3 regions of the Cognaticolwellia beringensis genome follow, and region 3 is predicted to be linked to each of the others. Evidence: predicted binding sites of a transcription regulator. Region 3 holds the regulator's gene; each other region holds the start of a gene.

Region 1 (7,176 bases), 1.3 Mb from region 3:
CCTAAACCACAAAAACATAGAATGAATATCATAACTGCGGCAGTAAAGGGTAGCCAACAACCAAGATCATTTTCCATCGGCACTTTGTCTAAATAGCGATGTACGGTTACAAATGTAAAGCCAAGTAATAAGGTGATTGGAACCAGCATTATCGCTTGAATTCCACCTAACCATTTATTCATAATTTGTTGGTCAATTAATAGATTAGTTAAACATACAGCGACAATACCCAAAGCCATAAGAATATTGGTATATTTTGCCCATTTTGCTGCGCGTTGCTGTAATTCCCCTTCGGTTTTCATTACTAACCATGCGGCACCAATAAAGCAATAACCTGCCGTTACACAAATAGCTGACAAGACTGAAAAGCCAAGTGATAACCATGTATCTTCAAACGAGGTGATATAGCGCCCCAACATGTAGCCTTGTGATAATGTTGCTAATAAAGAGCCAAACTTAAAGGCATATTCCCATTTGTTTTTATCAGCACTTAGCGCCTTGGTGCGAAAGTCGAACGAAACACCTCGTAAAATTAGCCCAGCTAACATCAAAGCGGTCGGCAGATACAATGCTTGAAATATGAGAGAGTAAGCATTAGGGAAGGCAATCAATAATAAGCCGATAGCCATAACGAGCCAGGTTTCATTGGCATCCCAAAATGGCCCAATTGAATAAATCATCATGTCACGTTGTTGAGGGTTGTCTAAAGGGAGTAATACCCCAACGCCCAAGTCGTAGCCATCAAGTATCGCGTAAACTAAAAATGATAGGCCCATTAAGCCTACGAAAACGATGGGTAGCCAATCTACTGGTGTGGATATCATTATTTTTCTCCTTCGTCAGCTAAGGGAATATTAGGTTCGACAGACGATCCCGTTTCAGTTAATGATGCATTTGATTTTTCTAATACTACCGCGCGATTTGCCATAACAAATAAAGTACGAATGTAGGCAATCAGTAAAAATCCATAAATAACTAGATACAAGGTTAAAGACATGGCTATATTCTCAGGCGGCGTAGTCGTAACCGCGTCTTTGGTTCGCAATATGCCGGTCACTAAGAATGGTTGACGGCCAATTTCTGTTACATACCAGCCAGCTAAAGTTGCTAACCAACCAGAAAATGTCATGGCAATACCTGTTTTTAATAACCAAGGTGGGTAGCGCTTTTTGATGACATATTGGTATGTTGCTAGCCAAGAAAATATCAGCATTAATACGCCAATACCTATCATTATCCTAAAACTGAAAAATACAGGTGCAACAGGTGGGTGTTTATCAACAAAGTCATTTAAGCCTTTGACTTCACCTGCTGAGTCATGAGTTAAAATGATACTGGCCATATTGGGCACTTTTACTTCAAAGCTATTTTCTCTTTTTTGCTCGTTAGGTAAAGCGAATAATAATAATGGTACATGGGTTTCAGTGTCCCAAGCACCCTCCATAGCGGCCACTTTTGCAGGTTGGTTTTTAAAGGTATTTAAGCCATGTAAATCACCAACAAAAATTTGTATAGGGATCAACACCGCGGCTAAGATTACTGAAAAATTTAGCGCTTGTTTAACTGACTTTTTATTGTCGCCTTTCAGCAGACGATAAGCAGAAATACCCGAAATTAGAAATGCTGTGGTTAATCCTGAGGCCAATAGCATGTGCATAAACCGATAGGGCATAGAGGGGTTGAAAATCACTTCAAGCCAGCTAGTAACGTGTGCTACACCGTCAATCATCTCAAAGCCGGCTGGCGTATGCATCCATGAGTTAAGTGATAGAATCCAAAAAGCCGATAAAGTGGTACCAAAAGAAACCAACACGGTGGCAATGGTGTGTACGCGATTAGACACTCGGTCCATACCAAATAGCATAATTGAAAGAAATGAGGCTTCTAAAAAGAATGCCGTCATTACTTCATAGCCCAGTAATGGTCCCGCTATATTTCCAACGGTTGCCATATAACCGGGCCAATTAGTACCAAACTGGAATGACATGGTAATGCCACTGACCACGCCAATACCAAAGGTTAACGCAAATATTCTGACCCAGAACCGGTAAACGCGTAACCAACTCTCGTCTTGGGTTTGATTAAAACGAACTTTGAAGAACAATAATACCCAACACAAGGCGATATTGATGGTAGGAAATAAAATATGAAAACTAATGTTGGCAGCAAATTGGATGCGGGAAAGCATGAAACTTGTGTCGTTAGCAATAGCTGATGCATCTAACACGTGATGACCTCCATTTAATTAAGTAAATTGCTTGTTAAACGACACCTGTTTTAGCGCTGTCGTTTTAGTTGTTAAGCCATGTCGTAAGTGCTAAATAATGGCAATTTAATAGCTATTATCGTAGTAATAGCTTGTCTTTTACATCTAAAAATTTACTAATACCTTCACCCAATTTGAGTAAAGCGGATAGCTTTTCTGAAGACATTCCTTGCATTTCATTAGTCCAAAGCGTCACCATTTCCATCAGGTCATGCATTTGTTTAACGCGCATTTGTGCGTATTCATCTGACTCATTGCTAGGTTGTTCCATTAAGGCATCACGCAGTGTAGATAATGTTGGGTCTAATTCGCGTTTCCTTCGTTCAACAACTAAGGTGCGAGCAATTTCCCAAATATCACTGGGTGCTGAAAAGTACTCTTTTCTGTCGCCAGGAATATGGTGTAGTTTAATTAAGTTCCAGGCCTTAAGTTCCTTTAAACCCATACTGACATTTGAACGTGATATTTGTAACGCTTCACTGATTTGATCGGCATTAAGAGGCGATTCGGTCAGGACAATAACGGCGTACATTTGTCCAAGTGTGCGGTTTAATCCCCAGCGCGAGCCCATTTCGCCAAAGTGCAACACTAAAGATTGAGTCATAGCTGTAATTTTCATACTTACTGTTCTTTCTGTATTTTCAGTAATTTGTGAAAATTGTATTCCTTTTTTGATCTAAGTCAAGCTTTTACCTAATATAAAAGGGAAATTATGGCGAGTTTTATTACTTTTGTACGAGGTTAATTTGTTAGCGAAATATAGTTAATTGATGGTGGTTAGCGGTTTAATTCTTACTGAACTGAGCTGAACTGAGCTGAACTGAGCTGAACTGAACTGAACTTACGCGTGGTTAAGCCGCGAAACGGGTTCAATAATGTAAATAAAAGGCTACCTGAGTAGCCATTTTAATAAATAAAAAATATACGGTGATAATCGTAATTTATCGGTTAACTAAAGTTGGTACTAAGCTCTTCTATTGCTTCAGCATTTTTATTGACCTCAATACTTTTACTAGTCACTTCAGCCGCCAATTCGGTATTGCGTTGAGATATATTGCCAATATTATGAATACCTTGGGTTATCTGCTCAGCAACCACACTTTGTTGCTCGGAAGCTGTTGCTATTTGGGCTGTCATATCATTAACATTTTGAATGTTTTCGATAATGCCTTGCATGGCTTGCTTGATAGTATTGGATTCAGCAGAACATTCATCGGCATGGTTTTTATTGGTCATCATTACCTGATTCCAGGTCTTTAGGGTGCGCTGTAATTCAGTCACAGATAATTGGATTTGTTCAGTGGCACTTTGTGTTCTGCTGGCTAATGTTCTTACTTCATCAGCAACAACGGCAAATCCTCTACCTTGTTCACCTGCTCTGGCAGCTTCTATTGCTGCATTTAAAGCCAGCAAATTCGTTTGATCCGCAATGCCTTGAATTTCACTCATTACCGTCGATATTTTATCAACATCAGAAACCAATTCAGTGGCATTATTAGCGGCATTTTCAACATCATTGGCAAGTTGGGTAATTTTCTTTTCACTACTCTCGATGGTGACAATACTTTGTTGACAATCGGTTTGCACTTGAGTCACTTTATCATGTGCTAAGCTGGTACTTTCGCTAACTTCGCTTATCGTTGTACTCATTTCTGTGATAGCAGAAGAAAACTGGCTTATATGTTCATTTTCTTCTTGAATGCTGCTGAGCATTTCGTTTGATGTATGAGCTAGTTCATCGGCTAGTTTTGCTAACCTTCTGCCTGAATCGTTACTACGTCCGAGTACTGTTTTTATTCTAGCTTTGTACAGTTCTGCAGGGTAATTAATGATGTTGAGAATACCTTTGCCTAGGTATACATGCCTAGATGGGCTATCAAACATTAACTTTGTTTTACTAAGATGATTGGGTATTTTTATCAGTTCTTCAGAGAAAATACCGAGAATTACAACGAGGAACCCTAATAATATCAACGTTGATGTTATTGAGCCTATGAGCATCCAATCAAAAATTAGCACAGCTATTACACAAATAAGTGCTGCAAATCGTTTGAGGGGAATATTGGCATGTAAATCTGTAATGGATTTTTCGTTATTGAGTTTATCGTAAAGTCGTTGTGCTTGTATTTTTTGTTGATCAGTGGGAAAAGCTCTAACGGATTGATAACCCGTTATTTTACCGTTGTTAAATAGCGGTGTGACATACGCATCAACCCAATAATAGTCACCATTTTTACAGCGATTTTTTACCATGCCACGCCATGAGTCTCCACGCTTTAATTTTTCCCATAAATCTTTAAACGCCGCTTTTGGCATATCAGGGTGGCGTACAATATTGTGATGTTGCCCTATTAACTCTTCTAAACTATAGCCTGCAATTTCACAAAACTCAGGATTAGCATAGGTAATGGTACCGTTTAGGTCGGTGGTAGAGACAAGTTGTTCTTGTGCGGTAAAGGTACGTTCGACTGTCGTTATATGACTCATAATTCCATCGTCCTTGTGAGAGCGTTATTATAAAATTAATCGTACTACTATAGGCGACATTAGTCACTTTTTAATAATTAAATGAGGATATGTAGTTGTAAAGGCGTGACTAAAATAACAACAAGCGATAAACCATAATAAAAAAACACCTGAAATATTCAGGTGTTTTAGTGAAGCGTTAAATGGAAGTGTGATATTGACTAGTTTTTTACTTGTAATAGCCTAAACAAGCTTCTACTTCATTTTTTGAACCCATGATAACTTCAACACGTTGGTGAATATCGGTTGGTTCAATATCCATAATACGACCTTGACTTGTCATGGCTAAACCACCGGCTTGCTCAATTAAGAAGCTCATTGGGTTTGCTTCATACATTAAACGAAGTTTGAAAGGCTTTTCAGGGTTTTTGTTATCGGCAGGATAAGTGAATAAGCCGCCACGAGTTAATACACGATGAATATCACCCACCATAGCGGCAATCCAACGCATGTTGAAATTTTTACCGCGCGGACCTGTATCTCCTGCGAGTAAATCGCTGATGTAATCTTGCATAGGTGCCTGCCAAAAACGCTGGTTAGACATATTAATAGCAAATTCTTGCGTGTCTTGTGGTACTTGCACATTACGTTCTACTAACGAGAAACCACCGTGCGTTCGATCTAAGACATAAAAGTGAGTACCACTGCCAGTGGTCATTACTAGCATAGTGGCGGGGCCATAAAGTACATAGCCAGCACATATTTGCTTGTTTCCTGACTGTTTAAACATGTCAGGATCACTCGCATTCATATCAGCTGGCGCTTCATGAATAGAGAAAATAGTACCAATTAATGAGTTAATATCGATATTTGAACTGCCGTCTAATGGATCAAATGAAACAATAAATTTGCCATTTTTTTCGCCTGATACTGAGGTATCTTCTTCTTCCGATGAAATAGCTTTAACAAGACCTGACTCTAAAAGAATGTCTTTAAATAAATCGTTGGCAACAACATCTAACTTCTTTTGCACTTCACCTTGAATATTTTCATCTACTGTAGAGCCCATGACATCACCCAGATGAGCTTGGCTAACAAGAAATGAAATTTCTTTTGTTGCCGCTAAAATGGTTTCTATTAATGATATTAAATCTGTTGGTACATTATCTTCACGTAAGGCGGGAGCTAGTCGTTGCATCAGGTTACCTAATTACTTTAGAGTCACACTCTTATGACAGAGTATATTGTATTTAATTTTCGATGTTATGATGTATTATCAAAGCATCAAAAGTGCTAATTATTATCAATTTGACTAATTAAGCTGTCTACTTTTTCATGTTAAGCATTAAAAATGAACAGATCATTAATCAACTTGGTATAAGCCGATTATAACAAGAATAGGGGGATTTTTAGTACCTCTATTCTTTTTAATTTTAGCTCAAGGGGGAGTTTTTGTAACTCGCTCGATTTTACTTAAAACAGGGATATTAAATGAAGTTTTGCATTAGACTATTAGTGTTGTTTTTTTACTGTGGCTTGTCATTACAAGTGCAGGCGAAAGCAGAAGAAAGTTACGCTGAATTTATTAAAAACATGCCGGTCCAACAAGGTTATTTTTCTTTTTATCTTGATGATAAAACAGGTAAGGTATTTTTAGAAATTGAGCAGTTTGAGCAAGAGTTTTTATTTCAAAGTGGCTTGCCACACGGTATAGGTTCAAACGATATTGGCTTAGACCGCGGCCAACTTGGTGACACGAGATTAGTTCGCTTTGAAAAAGTAGGTGACAAAGTATTTTTACGCCAACTTAATACTGACTTCCGCGCCAATACCGACAATAAGCTCGAGCAGCAAGCGATAGACGAAGCATTTGCTAGCTCAATTATTTGGGGCTTTAAAGTTAGTCATACGGCAGCAGATAACAGCAAGACCTTAATCGATTACACGCCTTTTTTGTTATCAGATATTCATAATTTGTCAGAACAATTACAGCGTAGTAAGCAGGGCGATTATAAAATTGATAGTTCACGCAGTGGCGTTTATAAAAAGCGAACGAAAGCTTTTCCACATAACACCGAATTAGAAGCCACGGTTACTTATACAGGTTCGAAAGCAGGTGCACATTTACGATCAGTTACACCCGATGCCTCAGCCGTTACGGTTAATTTACATCACTCGCTGATCAAGTTACCTGATGATAATTATCAAACACGAAAATTCCACCCTTATAGTGGTTTTTGGCAACATTCCTATGCGGATTATGCCAGCGCAATTGACGAGCCATTGATTAAACGCAATATTCCTCGTCACCGTTTACATAAGAAAAATTCATTATCGACAGTGAGTGAAGCCGTTGAGCCGATTATATATTATTTAGATGCTGGCGTTCCTGAGCCGGTTAAGACGGCATTGCTAGATGGCGCTCGTTGGTGGGATCAAGCCTT
Region 2 (7,176 bases), 2.2 Mb from region 3:
AATGCCCATTTTAGTGATGGCATCTGAAATATTCATCATCGGCTTTGAACCGGTCGCAAAAGTATGATTAGAGAACTGAAGCACTTTGGCTGTTAGTGCAGGGTCTTGTTGAATAATTTGAGCAATTTTTTGTGAGTCTGTATTACTTTCTTTTAAGGTAGCATTTAGCTGCATATAAACTTTAGGCGGGCTAGGTAGCGTTTTTATATTAGCAACGGTTTTTACAATAATATCTTTAGTGATGGCTTTATTATGATTCGCCAAATTAGCGATGGTGCTAATAATGGTTTTACATTCTATAGGTTGAGCAAAAGAATAATGTGCATTGTTTTGCGTTTGTTGTTCATTATTGCTAATTAAAATACGAACAATGGCTGGAAATTTTTTGGCGATCATTGCAAAAATAGTGTTGCCATCTTTTTTATCAACGATGGCAGCACTTATTACAACTGTAAACTTGTGCTTTGAAAGTGCTGATATTGCAGCGTTTAAGCCATTTACATGCGCAAACTTAGCTCGAGACTTAGTAAGGTCTTGTTTAAGCTCGAGCAGCTGGTTCTCAGTGTTATCAATGAGTAATATTTTCATTTACAGCATATTGTCCCGTAGATATTTTACATGCGTTCCATAACGTCGATACCTAAAATATCTAATCCTTGCTTTAAGGTATTTGCAATAATGTAGCTAAGGGCTAGCCTTGATTGTTTAACGTCATCAGCAATATCATCTTTTAATATTGGGCAAGCTTCGTAAAAGCTCATGTAAAGACTCGCAAGTTCATACAAGTAATTACACAACAGGTTTGGTGTACATTCGCTAATGACAGAATCTATCACGTTTTCTAACTGTAATAGTTTTAGCGCTAGCGCTTTTTCTTGTGGCTCGATAATAACAATGGCCGGTAAGCCATCGTTAGCTGAGAAATCAGCCTTAGTGAAAATACTTTTAATACGCGAATAAGCATATTGTAAGTAGGGTGCTGTAGCGCCTTCAAAACTGAGCATGGTTTTCCAGTTGAAAATATAATCGCTAGTACGGTTTTTTGATAAGTCAGCAAACTTAACCGCGCCAATCCCTACTTTTTCAGCAATTTCAGTTAAATGCGCTTCGGTATAATCAGGATTTTTTTCGGCGATAACAACTTTTGCTCTAACCACTGCTTCATCGAGTAATTCGGCGAGTTTAATCGTGCCACCGGTACGGGTTTTAAAAGGCTTACCATCGTCTCCCATCATCATGCCAAATGGGCAATGGTCATAACCTACATGCTCCGGTAAGAAACCGGCTTTACGGGCAACGATTTCAACTTGTTTAAAATGCAACGCTTGGCGAGCGTCAGTAAAAATAATAATTCGGTCGGCTTTTAATTCACCAACACGGTAGCGACACGCAGATAAATCTGTTGTTGCATATAAGTAACCGCCACCGGATTTTTGTACAATAAATACAGAAGGGTCGCCGTCTTTATTGGCCATTTCGTTAATAAAAACAACTTTAGCGCCTTGGTCTTCAACGGCTATTTTTTGTGCCATTAATTCATCAATAACATTTGATAAATCATCGTTATAAGCACTTTCGCCCATAATGTCTTTACGCGCTAATGTGACATTAAGTTTTTTATAAATGTCTTCACTGTGGCTAATTGAAATATCAATAAACTGCTGCCATAGTGTTGCGCAATGTGCGTCGCCACTTTGCAATCTTACGACATAATCGCGGGCACGATCAGCAAAGCCGTCTTCGTTATCAAAACGAATTTTTGCTTCACGATAGAAATTTTCTAGATCTGATAGGGCCGTTTCAGCCACTTCATTCGAGGCTAGTTTATCGCTTAAGTGAGCGAGTAACATACCAAACTGCGTGCCCCAATCACCCATGTGATTTTGACGAATAACATGTTCACCACGAAACTCAAGCGCACGAACAACCGCATCGCCAATAATGGTTGAGCGTAAGTGTCCTACGTGCATTTCTTTAGCGAGGTTTGGCGCAGAATAATCAACCACAACGTTCTGTGGTTTTTCTGACTGGTTTACACCTAAGTTTTTATCGTTCGATATTTGGTTTAATTGTGCTGCTAACCAGTTTTGGTCTAAATGAATATTAATAAAGCCAGGGCCTGCTAATTCAACTTTTTCAGCAATACCCGTTAAGTCGAGTGCTTCAACCACTTTGGTTGCTAATTCACGAGGGTTGGTTTTTAATTTTTTAGCTGCACCCATAACACCGTTGGCTTGGTAATCACCAAAATTTGCTCGGTTAGATAAACTTATCGCAGGATTTGTGCCTTCAGGTAAACCTGCTGCTGTCATTGCTGCACTAACTCTTTCACTTAGGATGTTACTAATATTCATTTTATTTAACTCTTATTCTATTAAGGCTCAAGTGTGTGGCATTTACTTGAGTGAATAAGCCTAATGTTATTGACTAGGCTTATGGGTAAATTACGTGATTAACTTTTACTTGTCATCAACTGCTTGTCATCAACTGCGCTAAATTAACCTACTGGAGATTAATGCTCGCGTGTTTTGTGAAACTTAATATCTGGATGACGTTCTTGCGCTAGGCTTAAGTTCACCATAGTCGGGGCGATGTAAGTTAAGTTATTACCGCCATCCAATGCTAGGTTGTCATAAGCTTTCTTTTCAAATTGCTCAAACGTGCGTTCATTGTCGCAAGTACACCAACGCGCTGTTGCTACGCTGATAGGTTCGTAAATAGCGTCAACTTTGTATTCAGTTTTTAAACGTTGCACAACCACTTCAAACTGCAATACACCGACCGCGCCAACGATCATATCGTTAGAGTTGAAAGGTCTAAATACCTGCACTGCACCTTCCTCTGATAACTGGATTAAACCTTTTTGCAATTGCTTCGCTTTAAGTGGATCGCGTAATCGAATTCTTCGGAACATTTCAGGGGCAAAGTTTGGTATGCCGCTAAACTTCATATCCTCACCAGCGGTAAAAGTGTCGCCAATTTGAATACTGCCATGGTTATGTAATCCAATAATATCGCCAGCATAAGCTTGCTCAACATTAGAGCGGTCACCGGCCATAAAGGTTACAGCGTCAGCAATTCTTACGTCTTTGCCGATGCGCACTTGTTTCATTTTCATGCCTTTTTCATACTTGCCTGAACAAATACGAATGAAAGCAATACGGTCACGATGTTTAGGATCCATATTGGCTTGAATTTTAAAAACAAAACCTGAGAATTTTTCTTCTTCAGCATTAACAATGCGAGTATCAGTTTCACGAGGTAAAGGTTTTGGTGCCCAGCGAGTTAAGCCGTCAAGCATATGGTCAACACCAAAGTTACCCAATGCGGTACCAAAAAATACTGGTGTAAGCTCACCTTTTAAAAACTCTTCAAGGTTAAACTCATGTGACGCGCCAGCAACCAGCTCTAATTCTTCGCGTAAATCTTCAGCGTAGCCACCAATAACTTTATCTAATTCTGGGTTATCAATACCTTTAATAACGCGCTTTTCTTGAATGGTGTGGCCTTGACCTGTTTGATATAAAAATATCTCATCGGTTAAGATGTTATACACGCCTTTGAACTCTTTACCCATGCCAATTGGCCAGGTAATAGGGGCACATTTAATTTTTAGTACGTCTTCAACTTCATCCATGACTTCCATTGGGTCACGTACATCGCGATCCATTTTATTCATGAAAGTAATTATCGGGGTGTCACGCAGACGAGTAACTTCCATTAATTTAATGGTACGGGCTTCTACACCTTTAGCTACATCGATTACCATTAAACAAGAGTCAACGGCGGTTAAGGTACGGTAAGTATCTTCTGAGAAGTCTTCATGACCCGGCGTATCGAGTAAATTAACTAAGCAGTTGTTATAGGGAAATTGCATCACAGAAGTAGTAATTGAAATACCACGTTCTTTTTCCATTTCCATCCAGTCAGATTTCGCATGTTGCCCCGACTTTTTACCTTTTACAGTACCGGCTTTTTGTAAAGCTTGACCAAAAAGTAAAACCTTTTCAGTGATCGTCGTTTTACCCGCATCAGGATGAGAAATAATAGCGAAGGTGCGTCGAAGGTCGACTTCCTGCTGTTGTACAGACATGCAAATTACCTGTTTTAAAAGTGGATGAATAGAATTTAACTAAAATTTTAAAGCGCAACATTATATCGAAAACAAGTGCGAAGGGCAGTAACAATATCTTGTATTTTAATTTTAATTTCAATTTTTTACCACGATAGTTAAAGGTTCCTGCCAGGAAGTGCTTAACTTAAACAATAACAGTGGATATTTCAGCTCATTACGCACTTTAAAGTAAGAGTGAATAAGTCGTTATTATGTAAAAAACACTTCAAAAATTATTTAAATGTACATAGCTAAAATGAAAATAACTTCGCATGGTTAACAACTAATTTCATTTTAGGGCTAATCATTCTTACCTTATTCAGGTTTTATCTATTAAGTACAAGAGAAACTTGATTTACATCAAGTAACGCACTGATTAAATGCAGTATCGTCAGTTAATAATGTTTGCATGTGATCTATGTCACTTAATTAACTTGGAAAAATATAGTTGTTTTATCTTTTCAGGTAGAGGGGATTTATGGTTGATTTAAGCCGTCGTAACTTTATGCGAGCTAAGCATGTTTCTACACCGTCAGCGATTAGATTACCTTGGACCGTGGACGAAAAGTTATTTACCCAAGGCTGTACGCAATGTGGCGATTGCATGGATGCTTGTGAGGAAAATATCATTGTTAAAGGTGATGGTGGTTTTCCTGAAATTAATTTTTTTGCTGGAGAATGTACATTTTGTCAACAATGTGTAAAGGCTTGCAAAGAGCCATTATTCACACCTTTGGGCGCTGTCCCTTGGCAGTTAACTATTGAAATTGAAGCAAGTTGTTTAGCTAAAAATCAGGTGCACTGCCAAGTTTGTCAGGACAGTTGTGAGTCTGAAGCCATTAACTTTACCTACCTTCATGGAAGTGTGCCTCAACCTGAAATTACATTGGTTGATTGCACGGGGTGCGGCGCGTGTGTTGCTATTTGCCCTGAGTCGGCAATAAACCTGTCAACAGGTCTGTTAGGAGTAAATAATGAGTGATTTAGAACAGTTAATATGGAATGTTTTGGGCTATACCTCAATGCCATTGATATTTATTTTTGGCTTTATCGCCACAGCCTTAGTCGCGGTATTTATTTTAAAAGTATTTGGCGCTAAGCCTGCAGCCGTGCTTGAGCATTCAGCAAAAGCAAATGAAAAATTATAAGAGGGCAAAAATGTGATTAATCTTTTAGAAGAAAGCCCAGTAAATATTGCCGGCGTTATGTTTATGGCTTACCCAGACAAAGCGGCTAAAGTTGCTGATGATTTGCAAGCATTTCCTGGTGCTGAAATACATGCAACTGGCGAAAATGGCAGTTTGGTTTTCACCGTAGAGGGGCTTGAAGGAGAAACCAATCCTGCCAAACGCATCATAGATACCATTACAGACATGAGCAATGTCTCAGGTGTTATCTCTTCATCACTAATATTTCATCATAACGATGCCGGTTTACCACAGCATCAGGGGAAAGCATTATGACCTTAACTCGACGTGATTTTATTAAAGCTAATGCAATTGCTGCAACTGCTGTTGCCGCTGGCGTTGCGGTCCCTGCGTCAGCGACTAACTTGATCACTCAATCGTCTCAAAGCACGATTAAATGGGACAAAGCCCCTTGTCGGTTTTGTGGCACGGGTTGTAGTGTATTAGTCGGTACTCAACATGGCAAAGTGGTAGCAACGCAGGGCGATCCCGAAGCAGAAGTTAATAAAGGCTTGAACTGTATAAAAGGCTATTTTCTCTCGAAAATTATGTACGGTAAAGACCGATTAACCCAACCTTTATTAAGAATGACTGATGGTGAATACGATAAAGAAGGCGACTTTTCGCCGGTAAGTTGGGGCAAAGCCTTTGATGTCATGGCTGATAAATTTAAAGCCGCAATCAAGAAGAAAGGACCAACATCAGTCGGCATGTTTGGCTCTGGTCAATGGACAGTTTGGGAGGGATATGCTGCTTCTAAGTTGATGAAAGCAGGCTTCTTGACTAATAATATTGACCCGAATGCCCGTCATTGTATGGCCTCAGCTGTTGGTGGCTTTATGCGTACCTTTGGTATCGATGAACCTATGGGCTGTTACGATGATTTGGAAAATGCTGATGCCTTTGTACTTTGGGGCTCAAATATGGCAGAAATGCATCCTATTTTGTGGTCGCGACTCACCGACCGCCGTTTAAGTGCACCGCACGTTAAAGTTAATGTGCTATCAACTTATAAGCACCGTAGTTTTGAACTTGCCGATAATGGCATGATTTTCACACCACAAACCGATTTAGCTATTTTAAACTTTATCGCTAATTACATTATTCAAAATAATGCCGTTAATAAAGACTTCATGAAAAAGCATGTTAATGTGCGTGAAGGCGTTACCGATATTGGTTATGGCTTACGTCCAACGCATCCATTAGAAAAAGCGGCTAAAAATGCCGGTAGTGGTGAGTCAAAACCGATGACATTTGAAGCTTATGCTAAGTTTGTCAGCACTTATACGGTTGAGTCTGTATCAAAATTATCGGGTGTGCCAGAAGCTAATTTGATTGAAATGGCGAAGTTGTACGCTGATCCTAAAGTGAAAGTCACCTCATTTTGGACCATGGGATTCAATCAACATACTCGTGGTGTTTGGGCTAATAATTTAATGTACAACGTGCATTTATTAACGGGAAAAATTTCTGAACCAGGCAATAGCCCGTTTTCTTTAACCGGGCAGCCTTCAGCTTGTGGAACCGCGCGAGAAGTCGGAACATTTTCACATCGTTTACCGGCTGATTTACAAGTTGCAAACCCTAAACATAGAGCGATAGCTGAGAAAATTTGGCAGTTGCCAGAGGGGACTATTCCACCTAAACCTGGTTATCATGCCGTATTACAAAATCGTATGTTAAAAGATGGCAAACTCAATGCTTATTGGGTGATGTGTAATAACAATATGCAAGCGGCGCCGAATATTAATGAAGAGGCAATTCCGGGTTATCGTAATCCAGAAAATTTTATTGTCGTGTCAGACCCTTATCCCACCGTTACTGCACAAGCTGCTGATCTTATTTTACCGACGGCGATGTGGGTAGAAAAAGAGG
Region 3 (7,176 bases):
CTAATGGTCGTGCTGGTGTTATGCCTGCGTGGGATAAAATCCTAGGTGAACAAAAAATTCATGTGATCAGTGCTTATGTATATAGCTTATCGCAAGAATAAACATTAGAAATACATTTTAAAAACAAAGCCTTGGTATATTAATATGCCAAGGCTTTTTTTTGACTGATGGTTAGGTTAAAGTTTGTAAAATTACCGTTTTTTAATAGTTCCTACCTCAGAAAAGTCGTATAATGCCTGCTCTCTCAGCAAAGAAGAAATTTTAATGAAAACATCTTGGTATCAAGAGCCTTGGGCTTGGCTTGTGTTTATATTGCCTTTTACGGCGGTAGTTGCCGGTATTGCTACTTTCATTATAGCCAATACAGATCCCGACCCACTGGTAGTTGGCGACTACTATAAAAAAGGTAAAGCTATCAACTTGGAATTGGGCAAAATTAAACAAGCACAAAAACTCGGCATGAGTTTTGGTTTGAAGCTTGTTGATGATCAGCTCGTCATTCGACCAACAGGTATCGAAAAAGAATTTCCCATATTGAATGTTAACTTTTATCACCCTACATTAGCGCAGAGAGACTTTTATTTAGCGTTAACGGCTGATGGTAACGGTAACTTTACTCATTACTTTGAAGCGGACCAAAATGTTTCAGGTAAGTGGCGTGTGACCATTAGTTCTTTTGAAAATGACTGGAAGATTCAAACCGAGATGACCCTGCCTCAATCTGAATTTATTAGCATGAAACCGAATCCATCTACAGCAAATTAATTAGCCTGCATTAGTGAGCAAAGATAAATGAGCAAAGCTTGTTTTCATTGTGGCGAGCCAGTCCCCAATGGTATTAATTTATTAACAAATATTGAAAGTATTAATCAACCTATGTGCTGCATAGGTTGCCAGGCCGTAGCACAAACTATTGTCGATAATGGCTTAACTGACTATTACCGCTTTCGCAGTGCGCCAGCACAAAAAGGTGAAGTATTAATCCCTGAACAGCTGCAGCGTAATGAAATACTTGATGATGAAAGCTTACAAAATGAGTTTGCCTATTATCATGATGGCTTCAAAGAAACAATTTTAACCATTGACGGTATAAGCTGCTCAGCTTGTGCGTGGCTAATAGAAATGCAAGTTAGCAAACTCGATGGCATTAATAAGATCACGGTTAATGCTACAACACAAAGAGCGACCGTACAGTGGCAAGAAAGCCAAGTAAAACTGAGTGAGATACTCAGTTTAATCGATAAAATTGGCTATCACGGTCTGCCATTTAAGGCCAGTAGCGCCGAAAAAATCAATAAAAAACAAGCAAAAAGCTTTATAAAACGCTTAGGGATTTCCGGCATCTTAATGATGCAAGTCATGATGATCGCCTTTGGTTTATATTTTGGCGCTTTCTCAGATATGGCCGAACATAATGTTATTTATTTACGCTGGGCGAGCTTCTTCTTAACTTTACCTATTGTTACCTATGGCGCTTATCCTTTTTACAAAAGCGCATTTTTTTCTTTAAAAGCTCGCCAACTTTCGATGGATGTACCGGTATCGATTGCGATTATTTTGGCCTTTTTAGCAAGCTGCTGGGCAACATTTACGCAACAAGGTGAAGTGTATTTCGAATCGGTATCCATGTTTACCTTTCTCATACTTATTGGTAAGTTTCTTGAATTTAGAGCCCGTAGTCGTGCAGCGGATGTTTCAGCAAATTTATTAAAACTCATGCCGATGACTGCGACTAAAATTGAACAAGGTGTTGAGCGTTTTATTTCAGCAAATCATTTAAAAGCCGACGATATTATTTTGATAAAGCCAGGCGAAACCATTCCTGCTGACAGTGAAATAATCACTGGAACAAGTCAAATAAATGAAGCAATGTTGTCGGGTGAGCAACTGCCACTAAAGAAAACAACGTTAGACAACATATTTGCCGGCACCATAAATGGTGATAGCAATTTAACCGCAAAAGTTAAACACAATAACCAAGAGTCCTTTTTAAGCCAATTAATTCGCCTAAGTGAAAATGCGCAAAGCCATAAACCTAAGTTGGCGAAGTTGTCTGATAAAATTGCCCAATACTTTGTTGCACTTATTCTAATTGTAACCATTATGACTGCAATATATTGGATGCAACATGCCCCTGCTGAAGCCTTTTGGATCACCTTATCTGTTTTGGTGGTTACTTGCCCGTGTGCTTTGTCGTTAGCTACACCTACGGCACTTACCTGTGCAACTACGCGCCTTAATCGTGAAGGCATTATGATTAAGTCCGCACACGTATTGGAAACTATGCCTGAAATCGATGCGATGGCATTTGATAAAACCGGCACCTTAACCACCGGTGAGTTTTCCCTTGTTAAGGTAAAAACTTATGGTGATTTTTCAGCTGAGAATACGTTAGAAGGTCAACAACAAGTACTCGCTATTGCAGCAGCATTAGAAGCACATTCTGCTCACCCGTTGGCAAAAGCGTTTAGCCCGTATCGTGATTTTAACCAAACCACCACTCAGGTTGTGGTTGCCCCCGGCGCTGGTATTTCTGGTGAAGTTAACAACCAACACTATCGCATTGGCAAAAGTTCGTGGTTACTGGACGATAATCAAAATACCGCTTACAGTGCGCAATGTGTATTAATGCAAGGTGAGACATTAGTGGCTGAGTTCTATTTGCATGATGGTTTACGAAATGACGCTAAACCCTTAATAGAGTTTCTTCATCAACAAGACATTGAAACCACCATGTTATCTGGCGATAACCTGCAAGGCTGCAATAAATTACAATCAATACTGCAACTTAAAAGTGTACAAGCGAACTTATCAGCTCAAGACAAAGTAAATGCCATAAAACAGCAACAAGCCACACACACTGTCGCTATGATAGGTGACGGTGTAAACGATAGTCCTGTGCTCGGCGCAGCGCATTTATCGATTGCGATGGGTAGCGGTACTGATATTGCTAAAAACGGTGCCGATGTGATATTACTGAACAACAAGCTTAAAGGCGTGCAAACATTACGACAGGTTTCGGTACGAACGGCACGCATTATAAAGCAAAACTATCTCTGGGCTTTTGGCTATAATGCTATTGTATTACCGTTAGCAGTGACTGGGCATATAGCACCATACATGGCGGTCATTGGTATGTCGGCCAGTTCAATATTAGTGGTAAGTAATTCATTAAGGCTTTTGAAAAAATGAGCATAATTTACGTGTTAATTCCCATTGCAGTCTTACTTACTTCTATCGGTATTTATCTCTTTTTTTGGGCAGTAAAAACCGAGCAATTTGATGACTTAGAAAAGCAAGGCATGAGCATTTTATTTGATGATGAAAACGACAAAATCAGTCAGGATAAAAGTCACAGTGCTTCGCTTAAAGTTACACAATTGAAAGACCATGAGTTGAAAGACAATCAACAAAATGAGCGCAATAAGCCTAAAGGTCAAGTCAATAATCCGGTCGATAAATAACGCCATGAATCTTGATTTTTTTTCCGCCTTTGTTATCGGTTTACTAGGCTCTGGCCATTGTGTGGTAATGTGTGGTGGTATCAGTACCATGTTAACCACCGCGATATCTGATACCGCTCGCCATAAAAAATATGCCATTATATTTGCCTATAACTTTGGCCGCATAGCCTCTTATAGCTTAATTGGCGCCCTAGTCGCATTCACCAGTTCAATGGCCGCAAAAAATATTGGTTTTCCCGTTGCGATATTAAAAACTATCGCGGGGGTTTTTCTTATCTTGTTAGGTTTATACCTTGGACAATGGTTAATGTGGTTAAGCCGAGTCGAGCATTTAGGTAAAAACATATGGCGACATATTTCTCCACACACCAAAAAGTTTATTCCGATTAAAAACATAAAAAGTGCTTTCGCGTTAGGCGCACTATGGGGTTGGTTACCTTGTGGCTTAGTTTACTCTACGTTAACTTGGTCATTAGCAAGTGCAGATGTACTTAATGGCGCCTTGATCATGTTTTTCTTTGGTCTTGGCACTTTGCCCGCTTTACTGTCAGTTTCCTTAGGGACTATCAGTGTTAAGTCGTTATTAAGTCATACACTGTTTAGAAAGCTAGCGGCTATGTTGGTCGTAATATACGGTATTTATACTATACTGATTGCATATCTTTAACGTATCTAATATGGTGATCTTCATGGAAGTTTTTATAGGTTATTATGAATAATAAATCGTGTGTAGATCAGCAACATATTCACTGCCAAAACTGTAGTATCAGTGAATTGTGTTTACCATTTTCTCTTAATGATCATGAGCTAGAAACCTTAGATAACATTATTGACCGCAAGCTCCCGATCCAAAAAGGTGAGCAAATATTTAACGACGGTCAACCCATGAAAGCGCTTTACGCTATTAGATCTGGCACCTTTAAAACCTATACCATTAATAAACAAGGCGAAGAGCAAATTACCGGTTTTCATTTAGCGGGTGATTTACTTGGCTTTGATGCTATTGCTAATGCTGAACATCCTAGCTTTGCTAAAGCGTTAGAGACCTCGATGGTTTGTGAGATCCCTTATAATACACTCGATAATTTATCTAATAGCATGCCAAAGTTAAAAAAGCAGATTTTGCGTATGATGAGCACTGAAATTCGTGAAGATCATGAAATGCTAACATTACTCAACCGTAAAAATGCAGAGCAACGCTTAGCAACCTTTATCAGTACCTTAAGTATTCGATATCATGCCCGTGGTTTATCCGCGTCTGAATTTCGATTATCGATGACACGTAGTGATATTGGTAATTATATTGGTTTGACGGTTGAAACAATAAGTCGCTTGCTTAATCGCTTTCATAAAAATGGTTTAATTACCGTTGATGGTAAACTCATTACCATTCTAGATATCAACAAATTAAACCTGTGCGCCGCACTTTAAACCTATGTTTTTCCGTTATTTTTCAGCGATTTCTCTAAGCTTTCTTATTCTGCTATTTCACGCTATGCTTAGCGTGAAATGATTAAAAAAAAACAATAATAATTTGATTTAAAACAACTATTATTGTTTCAAAGTAAGCTATTGTTATAGTATCAAACAGATTATTTTATTTCTCAGTTTGGTAACCAGCAGGCAATTGACAAAGGAATTAGCTATGGAAAAGTATCAAAAAATACTCGCTATTGTTGACCCAACAACAGAAGATCAAAAAGCGGTAAATCGTGCAATAGAATTAGCACGTAAAACAGGTGCTAGCATTACAGCATTTTTAACCATATATGATTTTTCTTATGAAATGACCACTATGCTGTCAGGTGAAGAGCGTGAAGCTATGTGCAAATCTGTTATCAATGATCGCACTCAATGGTTGGAATCTTTACTTGCTGAACTTGACTTAACGGGCATTACAATTGATTGTCAGGTTATATGGCATAATCGCCCTTTCGAGCAAATTATTGCCAAAGTTATCGATAACGGATACGACATTGTTATAAAGGGCACACATCAACACGACAAATTTAAATCAGTAATATTTACCCCTACTGATTGGCATATTTTGAGAAAATGTCCTTGCCCTGTTTTACTCGTGAAAGAACATTTATGGCCTGAAAATGGCAACATTATTGCCGCGTTAAACATTGGCAGCGAAGAGGAAGAGCATAAAGCGCTTAACGATAAAATTACCGCAGAAGCAAAACAGCTCGCTAAGGTCATGAAAGCAAACCTCCACCTCGTCAATTCTTTCCCTGGAACACCGGTAAATATTGCGATAGAAATTCCAGAATTTAATGCCAGCGATTATAACCTCGCCATGTTAAAGCATCATAAGAAAACGATGCTTGAGCATGCAACCGCCTTTAACATTACTGAGGAGTTCACTCATATTAAAGAGGGCTTACCTGAAGATATTATTCAAAGCATAGCGGCCGAATTAGATGCCGAATTAGTTATTCTTGGCACTATTGGTCGCACGGGGTTATCAGCAGCATTAATTGGCAATACCGCAGAGCATGTTATCGATAGGCTCAATTGTGATGTATTAGCGTTAAAGCCAGATGGTTACGTTTCCCCCCTTGATGTTAAATAAGATATGTAGGCTGCCTTAATAATAGGCTGCGCGTCACCGAATGAGAAAATCATCCATTTTGGTGACGCTTAATTTCGTTCGCTACAGTTTCACATCAAGCTCAATATCTCTTATTCTCAGTATTAATTAGTTATCAATTATTCATCTACCAGTTTGCATCAGGTTTCCATTCACTAATCCATGCAGGAATATCACTGGCAGGCATAGGTCTTGCGATGCCATAACCTTGCGCCAATTCACAACCCAGTTGCAATAAAGTGGTACCATGTTCAATCGTTTCAACCCCTTCAGCAATCACGTTACGTTTGAACGATCTAGCTAGCGCTATTACACCTTCAACGATAGCGAGATCATCCGCGTCATGTAACATGTCTCTGACAAAGCTCTGATCTATCTTAATTAAGTTTGCGGGTAAACGCCTAAGATAAGTGAGTGAGGAATAGCCAGTGCCAAAATCATCAAGAGCAAATTTTACACCCAGCGCGATGCAGTTATCCATAATTTTTGAGACGTTATGTACATCATCTAAAGCACTTGTTTCTAAAACCTCTAGCTCTAAATAGCGGGGTTCAACATCAGGATGTGCAGCTAGCAGTGCCATTAATCGGTTGGTAAAGTTAGGCTGTTGTAGTTGTACTGCGGAAATATTTACGCTGGTACAATCAGGAAAAATAAGCCCCATTGCCTGCCATTTGCCAATTTGTTTTAATGCAGTATCAATAACCCATTCACCCATCTCAATATTCATGGGACTATTTTCAATCGCGGGCAAGAACTCTATCGGATTTAATAGTCCTCGTTCTGGATGCTGCCAACGAATTAACGCCTCAACCCCTGTTACCGTCCCTGTCTTCATATTCACCTTAGGCTGATAATAAAGCACAAATTGTTGATTATCTAGCGCACCTCGAATTGCCTCTAGGCTTTCCAGTTGCACTTTTACAGCATCATCTTGCGCCGTATCAAACAAGTGATAACGATTCTTACCAGATTCTTTTGCTACATACATGGCTTGGTCAGCATGACGTATGAGTTGATCGGTATCTACATTGTCTTGCGGGTATATGGTGAAACCAATGCTCGCCGAGACATTTAAAACCTTATCACCGATAGTAACAGGCTCAGATGCAGCCG

The links. Region 3 encodes FNR, which switches genes on or off when oxygen is low (the NO sensors DNR and NnrR bind a similar motif). Its sites were predicted from a motif close to TTGATCTAGATCAA; they were not measured.
Region 1: the regulator FNR is predicted to act here: its motif matches at 2,938-2,951, upstream of B5D82_RS10755 (GbsR/MarR family transcriptional regulator).
Region 2: the regulator FNR is predicted to act here: its motif matches at 4,465-4,478, upstream of napF (ferredoxin-type protein NapF).

Annotation. Positions count from the first base shown of each region.
Region 1 covers NZ_CP020465.1:2,515,072-2,522,247, forward strand. Annotated here, with positions in the region: gene B5D82_RS10745 (cytochrome d ubiquinol oxidase subunit II) at 1-824, opposite strand, end outside; gene B5D82_RS10750 (cytochrome ubiquinol oxidase subunit I) at 824-2,188, opposite strand; gene B5D82_RS10755 (GbsR/MarR family transcriptional regulator) at 2,343-2,885, opposite strand; gene B5D82_RS10760 (methyl-accepting chemotaxis protein) at 3,215-4,753, opposite strand; gene B5D82_RS10765 (class 1 fructose-bisphosphatase) at 4,962-5,930, opposite strand; gene B5D82_RS10770 (zinc-dependent metalloprotease) at 6,224-7,176, shown strand, end outside.
Region 2 covers NZ_CP020465.1:3,377,062-3,384,237, forward strand. Annotated here, with positions in the region: gene B5D82_RS14235 (HDOD domain-containing protein) at 1-588, opposite strand, end outside; gene argS (arginine--tRNA ligase) at 615-2,354, opposite strand; gene prfC (peptide chain release factor 3) at 2,513-4,093, opposite strand; gene napF (ferredoxin-type protein NapF) at 4,593-5,096, shown strand; gene B5D82_RS14255 (TIGR02808 family protein) at 5,089-5,262, shown strand; gene B5D82_RS14260 (chaperone NapD) at 5,275-5,577, shown strand; gene napA (nitrate reductase catalytic subunit NapA) at 5,574-7,176, shown strand, end outside.
Region 3 covers NZ_CP020465.1:1,184,421-1,191,596, reverse strand. Annotated here, with positions in the region: gene ccoP (cytochrome-c oxidase, cbb3-type subunit III) at 1-101, shown strand, start outside; gene B5D82_RS05025 (FixH family protein) at 265-765, shown strand; gene B5D82_RS05020 (heavy metal translocating P-type ATPase) at 793-3,192, shown strand; gene ccoS (cbb3-type cytochrome oxidase assembly protein CcoS) at 3,189-3,464, shown strand; gene B5D82_RS05010 (sulfite exporter TauE/SafE family protein) at 3,469-4,131, shown strand; gene fnr (fumarate/nitrate reduction transcriptional regulator Fnr) at 4,176-4,895, shown strand; gene uspE (universal stress protein UspE) at 5,110-6,042, shown strand; gene B5D82_RS04995 (sensor domain-containing protein) at 6,188-7,176, opposite strand, start outside.